Linked DNA regions of Telluria mixta. The protein of the gene in region 1 binds, or shares a complex with, the protein of each later gene. Links are inferred from orthologs where the notes say so. Each region holds a gene or a part of one and is shown in the gene's direction. Other genes may lie near its edges.

Region 1 (4,023 bases):
ACGACGTGTTCGACTCGCCGATGTACCAGCGCTTCCGCCGCCTCGTCGACCGCTGTGTGGAATGGCGCAAGACGACGATCGTGCTGTCGCTGGCCGTGTTCTTCCTGGGCGTGTTCGGCTTCAAGTTCATCGAGAAGCAGTTCTTCCCGGATTCGAGCCGCCCCGAACTGATGGTCGAGATGTGGGCGCCGGAAGGCACGAGTTTCGCCGTCAACGAGGCGCTGGCGAAGAAATTCGAGGCCTTCGCCCGCGCGCAGCCGGAGACGGACAGCGTGACGTCGTACATCGGCACGGGCAGCCCGCGCTTCTACCTGCCGCTGGACCAGATCTTCCCGGCGTCGAACGTAGCGCAATTCGTCGTGCTGCCGAAGAACGTGCACCAGCGCGATGCCCTCAAGCGCAAGATCGAAGACAGGTTCAGGTCGGATTTCCCGGAAGTCAGGGGCCGCGTCAAACTGCTGCCGAACGGGCCGCCGGTGCCGTATCCCGTGCAGTTCCAGGTGATGGGGCCGGATATCGGCGTCGTGCGCAAGGTGGCCGACCAGGTCAAGGAGATCATGATCGCCAACCCGAACACGGTGGGCGTGAACGACAACTGGAACGAGTCCGTCAAGGTGCTGCGGCTGGAGCTGGACCAGGACAAGATGCGCGCGCTGGGCGTCACGTCCCAGACCGTGCGCCGCACGATCGCGACCCTGCTGTCGGGGACGACGGTCGGCCAGTTCCGCGAGAGTAACCGGCTGATCGACATCGTCGTGCGCCAGCCGCTGGACGAGCGCTCGAACATGTCCGTCCTCGCCAACACGAACGTGCCGACGCCGACCGGCAGGGCCGTGCCGCTGTCGCAGCTGGCGCGCATCGAATTCGTGTGGGAGCCGGGTGTCGTGCAGCGCTACGGGCGCGAGTGGGCGATCATGGTCCAGTCGGACGTCGTCGAAGGCGTGCAGGGGCCGACCGTGTCCGACCAGGTCAACGCGAAGCTGGAAGCGCTGCGCGCGAAGCTGCCGGCCGGCTACCGCATCAAGCTGGAAGGCGCGGCCGCGAACAGCTCGACGGCGGAAGACTCCATCTCGGCGAACGTGCCGCTGGTGCTCTTCATCGTCTTCACCCTCCTGATGCTGCAGCTGCACAGTTTTTCGCGCGCCGTGATGGTCTTCCTCACCGGGCCGCTGGGCATCGCGGGTGCCGCGATGGCGCTGCTGCTGTTCCATTCGCCGTTCGGTTTCGTCGCCAATCTCGGCGTGATCGCGCTGTTCGGCATGGTGGTGCGCAATTCCGTCATCCTCGTCGACCAGATCGAGAAGGACATCGCGGCCGGGCACCCCGCGTGGGAGGCGATCGTGGAAAGCGCCGTGCGGCGCTGCAGGCCGATCCTGCTGACGGCCGCCGCGGCGGCGCTGGCGATGATTCCGCTGTCCCGTTCCGTGTTCTGGGGGCCGATGGCGATCGCGATCATGGGCGGATTACTGGTCGCCACGGCGCTCACGCTGCTGTTCCTGCCGGCGCTGTATGCGGCATGGTTCCGCGTAAAGCGCCCCGTGCGCGAGAGGGCGGCTGTCGTAAATCCTTGAAATATCGGGCGATTTACTACGAATTAAAATGTGCCCAATCGTGTCAGAAAATCCAGTAAAATATCGGGTTGAAGTTGTAGCCCCTAGACATTGGATTCAGGGCGGCCGGTTTCGTTGTCGGGCGCCCTTTGTTTTTGTGGCAAGATCAGCAATCCTGCGCGAGGATGGCGAAATTGGTAGACGCACCAGGTTTAGGTCCTGACGCCAGCAATGGTGTAGGGGTTCGAGTCCCCTTCCTCGCACCACGAACAATTATTTTTTTGGACGATTTTTACAATGGCAACTGCAGTCGAAAACCTGGGTAAACTCGAGCGTCGCTTGACTCTCTCTTTTCCGCTGAGCGACGTACGTACGGAAGTTGAAAAGCGCCTCAAGAAGCAGGCCAAGACCGCACGTGCGCCGGGCTTCCGTCCGGGCAAGGTGCCACTGAAGATGGTCGCCGCACAATACGGCTACCAGATCGAATCCGACGTGCTGAACGACAAGGTCGGCCAGGCCTTTGGCGCCGCCGCCGACGAAGCCCAGCTGCGCGTTGCCGGCATGCCGAAAATCGAGCCGAAGCAGGATGCACCGGAAGGCATGCTGGCCTTCGACGCGACCTTCGAAGTCTACCCGGAAGTCACGCTGCCGGCGCTGGCCGACATCGAGATCGAAACGGTCAAGACCGACGTCACCGATGCCGAGATCGACAAGACCATCGATATCCTGCGCAAGCAGCGCGTGCACTACCACACCAAGGGCGAAGCCGGTGAGCACGGCGACGGCGGCGAGCCGGTCGCAGCGAACGGCGACCGCGTGACGGTCGACTTCGTCGGCGTCATCGACGGCGTCGAATTCCCGGGCGGTAAAGCCGAAGACTACGCGTTCGTGCTGGGCGAAGGCCGCATGCTGCCGGAATTCGAAGCCGCGACCGTCGGCCTGAAAGTGGGCGAGTCGAAGACCTTCCCGCTGGCGTTCCCGGAAGACTACCATGGCAAGGACGTGGCCGGTAAAACCGCCGAGTTCACCATCACGCTGAAGAAGCTGGAATGGGCGCACCTGCCGGAAGTCGACGGCGAGTTCGCCAAGTCGCTGGGCATCGAAGACGGCAGCATCGAAAAGATGCGCGAAGACATCAAGGTCAACCTGGAGCGTGAAGTCAACGCCCGCATCAAGGCCCGCAACAAGGAAGCCGTGATGGATGCGCTGGTCAAGCACACCGAGATGGACGTGCCGAAGGTCATGATCGAGCAGGATTCGCAGCGCCTGGCCGAGCAGACCCGCCAGGACATGGCCCAGCGCGGCATGGACGTGCAAAGCCTGCCGTTCCCGGCCGACCTGTTCGCCACCAAGGCCGAGCGCCGCGTGCGCCTGGGTCTGATCCTGTCGCAACTGGTCCAGGAAAACAACCTGCAGGCAACCCAAGAGCAGGTGAAAGCCCAGATCGAAGACTTCTCGCAGAGCTACGAAGACCCGAAGGAAGTCCTGAAGTACTACTACAGCGACCGTCGCCGCCTGGGCGAAGTGGAAGCTCTTGTATTGGAAGAAAACGTCGTTAACTATGTGCTCGGCAAGGCAAAGGTGACGACCAAGGACATCGCCTTTGACGAGCTGATGGGAAGCGCTGCTCAGGCTTAACTTCCTTGAGGAAGCCGTACGACGTTCCCGAGAGAAATCTGAGATAGTGCGGCTTCGTAACTTTTACAAAGGAATTGACAGGTATGAATCGTAATCCGGCATTGGATACCCAAGCCCTCGGCCTCGTGCCGATGGTGATCGAGCAGAGCGGCCGCGGCGAGCGCGCCTACGACATCTACTCGCGCCTGCTGAAGGAGCGCGTGATTTTCCTGGTCGGTCCTGTCAACGACCAGATGGCCAACCTCATCGTGGCCCAGCTGCTGTTCCTGGAGAGCGAGAATCCGGACAAGGACATCTCGCTGTACATCAACTCGCCGGGTGGTTCCGTGTCGGCCGGCCTCGCCATCTTCGACACGATGAACTTCATCAAGCCCGACGTGTCGACCCTGTGCACCGGCCTGGCCGCCTCGATGGGCGCGTTCCTGCTGGCGGCCGGGGCCAAGGGCAAGCGCTTCTCGCTGCCGAACTCGCGTGTCATGATCCACCAGCCGTCCGGTGGCTCGCAGGGCATGGCGTCGGACATCGAGATCCAGGCCAAGGAAATCCTGTACCTGCGCGAACGCCTGGCCCGCATCATGGCGGACAACACCGGCCAGACGATCGAACAGATCCACAAGGATACCGATCGCGACCGTTTCATGTCGAGCGAAGAGGCCGTGGAATATGGCCTCATCGACAAGGTTCTGACGAACCGCGGCTGAGGCTAATCCGCGCGGTTTTCGAGATCGCGTGGAGTACTCGACAACTGTTGCTCAAATACGCCCGGACGCGACAGCGCTTCGGGCGTTTTGTTTTCAAATCGGGTAGCATGGTGTCGTGCGCACTTGTTGCGCCC
Region 2 (5,095 bases), 4.5 Mb from region 1 along the record:
GTGAAGCCGCCCAGGTTCAGGAAGTCGACGACGTCCGCTTCCTTCGCGAACACGGACACGGGCGTGTCGAACTTGCCGAACGAGATCTGGTTCGACAGCCAGAACGTTTTATAGCCCGCTTCCTTGAACGCGGTCAGGAAGGATTTTTCCGAGAACCCGTCCTTGAGGCTTTGCGTGGCCGGCTTGCGCGAGATGATGACGGGGACGCTCAAGCGCGTGGCCGACACGGACGTGATCACGTCGCGCAGCACGACGAGGTTGTCTTCCTTCGACAGCAGCGGGTTCGTGTCGCGCTCGTAGCCGTTCAGGCTCCAGCGGTCGTAGCGCGACGATTCGCCGATCACCATCACGATCACCTGCGGATCGTCGTTCGGTTCGGCCAGGTGCGCATCGAAGCGGAAGCGGGCGCTTCTCCGGTTCAGGTCGGCGAGGTAGACGCGTTCCTTGTAAAAATCGACGCCGCGCGCGGCCAGGCCGAACGGCCACGAGTGGGCGAACGCGTCCAGGTCGAACGGCAGCTTCATCCAGTGCGCCAGCGGCGGCAGCGATGCGGCGCGCGGGATGCTGGACGGGCGCGGCGCTGCGGTCTCTTCGCTGGCGGGTTCGACGCTGTCCGGGGCGGGCGTCTTCACGAGCCGGACGGTCGCCGACCCCGGAGCGGCACGCGTCAGCGGCGGCGGGGCGACGCCGTATTTCAGGCCGTAGGCGAAGACAACGGCCGCGATCGCCAGCACGCCCAGCACGACGGGGCGCGACACGTCGGCCCAGTCGAGGTCGCGCGTGCGCCAGGCCGCGATCCAGCTCGTGACGAACCATGCGAGCACGCCGAGGAAGACGCCGGCCAGCAGCCAGACTTTGCTGCCGAGGAATTCCATGGCCTCGGCCGGACTCGTCTCCGCGATGATGCCGAGGTGGTGCGTGGAGATCCCCTGGCCGTAGAACGCAAATAAATAAAGCTCGACGGGCAGCGCGAGGAAGGCGGGCAGCAGCAGCCAGTGGAAGTACGCCGGGCGCTTGAACACGCCCCATACGCCCAGCCAGGCCAGCAGTTCGATGCCGGCCACCTGGCCGGGGTGCGACAGCGGCTGGCCGAACAGCGGCGCCACGTACGGCACGCAGGACAGGAGCAGATAAGTGAGCGCGACGTACAGGTTGCGCGGGCGTAGCAGGAATGACATCGAGCGTGCGTATGCGGCAGAGCGTGGGCGAAGTCGGCTATTATCCGATTTTTGCCACAGGTAACGCCATTCCCTCTGCACAACGGATGAAATCCATCGTACACTGGTTGTGTCGTTATCACGACATCTACTGAGCGTTTACGCAATCTCCCGCCGCTGTCGGGGTGCTTGGTCAGCAAGTTTGTTGACCCGGCCCCGCTTCAGGTCTATACTCGCGAGTTCTCGAATTATTCTACGCATGGTTTACGCATAACAGCCGCTCCCGCTGGTGAGTGGCTTTCGTCGCCTGTACAGAGAGTTGCGGGACAAGGTTTCAGCCCCGGGAAGCAAGAGCCCCGGGTCATTAACTAGTAGTCATTTTGTTGGATTTTTGAACGATGCCAACCATCAATCAACTGATTCGCAAGCCGCGTGAAGCCGCGGTTGTGAAGAGCAAGTCGCCGGCACTGGAAAACTGCCCGCAAAAGCGTGGTGTCTGCACCCGTGTCTACACGACGACCCCGAAGAAGCCGAACTCGGCACTGCGTAAAGTCGCCAAAGTCCGCCTGACCAACGGTTTCGAAGTCATTTCGTACATCGGCGGTGAAGGCCACAACCTGCAGGAACACTCGGTCGTGCTGATCCGCGGCGGTCGTGTGAAAGACTTGCCGGGTGTGCGTTACCACATGGTCCGCGGTGCACTGGATACCCAGGGCGTGAAAGACCGTAAGCAGGCCCGTTCGAAGTACGGTGCCAAGCGTGCCAAGGCTGCCAAGAAGTAATCTTCTTGCAATCTGGGTAAATTAATATTGAGTTAGTTGAGGCGGCCGGAAGGCCGAGTAAGTGAAGGGCTTTGATGGCCTTTCGCGAGTGCGCAAGCACTCAACTGAAGACAGGAAGGAATTGAAATGCCACGTCGTCGTGAAGTACCCAAGCGCGAAATTCTGCCGGATCCGAAATTCGGCAACATCGATCTCGCCAAGTTCGTCAACGTCCTGATGTTGTCCGGCAAGAAGTCGGTCGCAGAAAACATCATCTACGGTGCCTTCGACTACATCCAGTCGAAATCGGGCAAGGACCCGCTGGAAGTGTTCGCAACCGCGATCAACAACTGCAAGCCGATGGTCGAGGTGAAGTCCCGCCGCGTCGGTGGCGCCAACTACCAGGTGCCGGTTGAAGTGCGTCCGGTCCGCCGTATGGCCCTGTCTATGCGTTGGTTGCGCGAAGCCGCAAACAAGCGTAGCGAGAAATCCATGCAGCAGCGCCTGGGTGGCGAGCTGATGGAAGCAGCAGAAGGCCGCGGCGGCGCGATGAAGCGTCGTGACGAAGTCCACCGTATGGCTGAAGCGAACAAGGCGTTCTCGCACTTCCGCTTCTAAGCGAATGGCCAACTTCCCTTGGGGGCAGAACGCCTCCGGGGTGGTGCGGCCATGCAGTATCAGTTGTTCAGGCCGAGCTCATTTTGATCACCAGAATGCTGCTCGGTTTTGTCCATTCAAAAGTTAGGAAAATTTATGGCACGCACTACCCCTATTGAGCGCTACCGTAACATCGGTATCTCCGCTCACATCGACGCCGGTAAGACGACGACCACCGAGCGCATCCTGTTCTACACCGGTGTGAACCACAAGATCGGTGAAGTGCACGACGGTGCAGCTACCATGGACTGGATGGAGCAGGAGCAAGAGCGCGGCATCACCATTACCTCGGCAGCGACGACCTGCTTCTGGAAGGGTATGGCGAACAATTTCGAGCCGCACCGCTTCAACATCATCGACACCCCGGGCCACGTCGACTTCACCATCGAGGTGGAGCGTTCGATGCGCGTCCTGGACGGCGCCTGCATGGTCTACTGTGCAGTCGGCGGCGTGCAGCCGCAGTCGGAAACCGTGTGGCGTCAGGCTAACAAGTACAAAGTCCCGCGTCTGGCGTTCGTCAACAAGATGGACCGTACCGGTGCGAACTTCTTCAAGGTGTACGAGCAGATGCGCGCCCGCCTGAAGGCCAACCCGATCCCGCTGCAGATCCCGATCGGCGCCGAAGACAACTTCAAGGGCGTGGTCGACCTCGTCAAGATGCAAGCGATCTACTGGGACGACGCGTCGCAGGGCATGAAGTTCGACTACCGCGAGATCCCGGCCGAGCTGGTCGATCAAGCCAACGAATGGCGCGAAAAACTGGTCGAGACCGCTGCTGAAGCGTCGGAAGACCTGATGAACAAGTACCTCGAAGAGGGCGAGCTGACCGAAGCCGAGATCAAGCAGGCACTGCGCCAGCGTACGATCGCTTCGGAAATCGTCCCGATGATGTGCGGCACCGCCTTCAAGAACAAGGGCGTGCAGGCCATGCTGGACGCGGTCATCGAGTACCTGCCGTCGCCGGTCGACATTCCGCCGGTCAGCGGTACCGACGAGGACGACCAGCCGGTCACCCGTACGGCATCGGACGACGAGAAATTCGCTGCGCTGGCATTCAAGATCATGACCGACCCGTTCGTCGGCCAGCTGATCTTCTTCCGCGTGTACTCGGGCGTCATCAAGTCGGGCGACACCGTGTTCAACCCGATCAAGAGCAAGAAAGAGCGCGTCGGCCGTATTCTGCAGATGCACGCGAACCAGCGCGAAGAGATCAAGGAAGTCCGCGCCGGCGACATCGCCGCTGCTGTCGGCCTGAAAGAAGCGACGACCGGTGAAACGCTGTGCGACCCGGCTGCCCCGATCATCCTGGAAAAGATGGTGTTCCCGGAGCCGGTGATCCAGCAGGCCGTCGAGCCGAAGACCAAGGCCGACCAGGAAAAGATGGGCCTGGCACTGAACCGTCTGGCTCAGGAAGACCCGTCGTTCCGCGTGCGCACCGACGAAGAATCGGGCCAGACCATCATCGGTGGTATGGGCGAGCTGCACCTGGAGATCATCGTCGACCGTATGAAGCGTGAATTCGGCGTGGAAGCGACCGTCGGCAAGCCGCAGGTGGCTTACCGCGAAACGATCCGCAAGTCGGTCAGCGACGTCGAAGGCAAGTTCGTCAAGCAGTCGGGTGGTCGTGGTCAGTACGGTCACGCCGTGCTGTCGATCGAGCCGCAGGAACCGGGCAAGGGCTTCGAGTTCATCGACGCGATCAAGGGTGGTGTGATTCCGCGTGAATTCATCCCGGCGGTCGAAAAAGGTGTGCGCGAGACGCTGTCGAGCGGCGTGATGGCCGGCTATCCGGTGGTCGACGTGAAAGTCACGCTGACCTTCGGTTCGTACCACGACGTGGACTCGAACGAAAACGCGTTCCGCATGGCTGGTTCGATGGCATTCAAGGAAGGCTGCCGTCGCGCCAACCCGGTCATCCTCGAGCCGATGATGGCCGTGGAAGTGGAAACGCCGGAAGACTACGCCGGTACGGTGATGGGCGACCTGTCGTCCCGCCGCGGCATGGTGCAGGGCATGGACGAGATCCCGGGTGGCGGCGGCAAGATCATCAAGGCCGAAGTCCCGCTGTCGGAAATGTTCGGTTACTCGACCGTGCTGCGTTCGGCAACCCAGGGTCGTGCGACCTACACGATGGAATTCAAGCACTATGCTGAAGCACCGAAGCATGTGATGGACGCCATCGTTACGGCAAAAGCCAAGTAATAGTTAATCAGTCGAGGACAGGGCGGTGAACCTGCTCTGTCCTACAAAAAATAAGATATTGTTCTTTTAAAGGAAGATCAAAATGGCAAAAGGTAAATTCGAACGGACCAAGCCGCACGTGAACGTCGGCACCATCGGTCACGTTGACCACGGCAAAACCACCCTGACGGCTGCAATCGCAACCGTTCTGTCGAAGAAATTCGGCGGCGAAGCCAAGGCCTACGACCAGATCGACGCGGCTCCGGAAGAAAAAGCACGCGGCATCACCATCAACACCGCGCACGTCGAGTACGAAACGGCCAACCGCCACTACGCACA

The links. The genes of interacting proteins can lie anywhere in the genome.
Region 2: the proteins of tig (region 1) and rpsG are in contact, whole or in part, in a crystal structure (PDB 3GTY), measured with the Thermotoga maritima proteins. The link is inferred for Telluria mixta from one-to-one orthologs. Residues at the interface, in WP_004081061.1 of Thermotoga maritima: Glu122, Val124, Val129, Leu130, Tyr133, Glu188, Gly259, Ile262, Tyr263, Glu266, Ser270, Glu273, Gln274, Glu277, Arg308, Gln311, Ile312, Ser315, Tyr316, Glu325, Arg329, Arg336, Leu363, Phe366, Trp367, Arg373, Leu377, Arg381, Leu384, Glu387; in WP_004081843.1 of Thermotoga maritima: Lys34, Lys52, Lys55, Glu59, Arg62, Gln63, Glu66, Asn67, Lys69, Val71, Arg95, Ala109, Lys110, Lys111, Gly112, Arg113, Pro114, Glu117, Glu121, Ile124, Ala125, Tyr127, Asn128, Asn129, Thr130, Gly131, Lys135, Asp139, Arg142, Met143.

The regions. Positions count from the first base shown.
Region 1 is NZ_CP119520.1:6,126,845-6,130,867, reverse strand. The notes cover bases 1,132-4,017. They hold tig (trigger factor), read left to right. Parts: upstream 1,132-1,847; coding sequence 1,848-3,188; downstream 3,189-4,017. Other genes in these bases: clpP (ATP-dependent Clp endopeptidase proteolytic subunit ClpP), read left to right, coding at 3,272-3,889; P0M04_RS27025 (efflux RND transporter permease subunit), read left to right, coding at 1,132-1,571. Also shown: more of P0M04_RS27025, read left to right, coding at 1-1,131. UniProt on the Bacillus subtilis protein: Involved in protein export. Acts as a chaperone by maintaining the newly synthesized protein in an open conformation. Functions as a peptidyl-prolyl cis-trans isomerase.
Region 2 is NZ_CP119520.1:1,614,768-1,619,862, reverse strand. The notes cover bases 874-3,800. They hold rpsG (30S ribosomal protein S7), read left to right. Parts: upstream 874-2,065; coding sequence 2,066-2,536; downstream 2,537-3,800. Other genes in these bases: fusA (elongation factor G), read left to right, coding at 2,672-3,800; rpsL (30S ribosomal protein S12), read left to right, coding at 1,556-1,939; P0M04_RS07200 (phosphoethanolamine transferase), read right to left, coding at 874-1,178. In the rest of the region: more of P0M04_RS07200, read right to left, coding at 1-873; more of fusA, read left to right, coding at 3,801-4,777; tuf (elongation factor Tu), read left to right, coding at 4,860-5,095.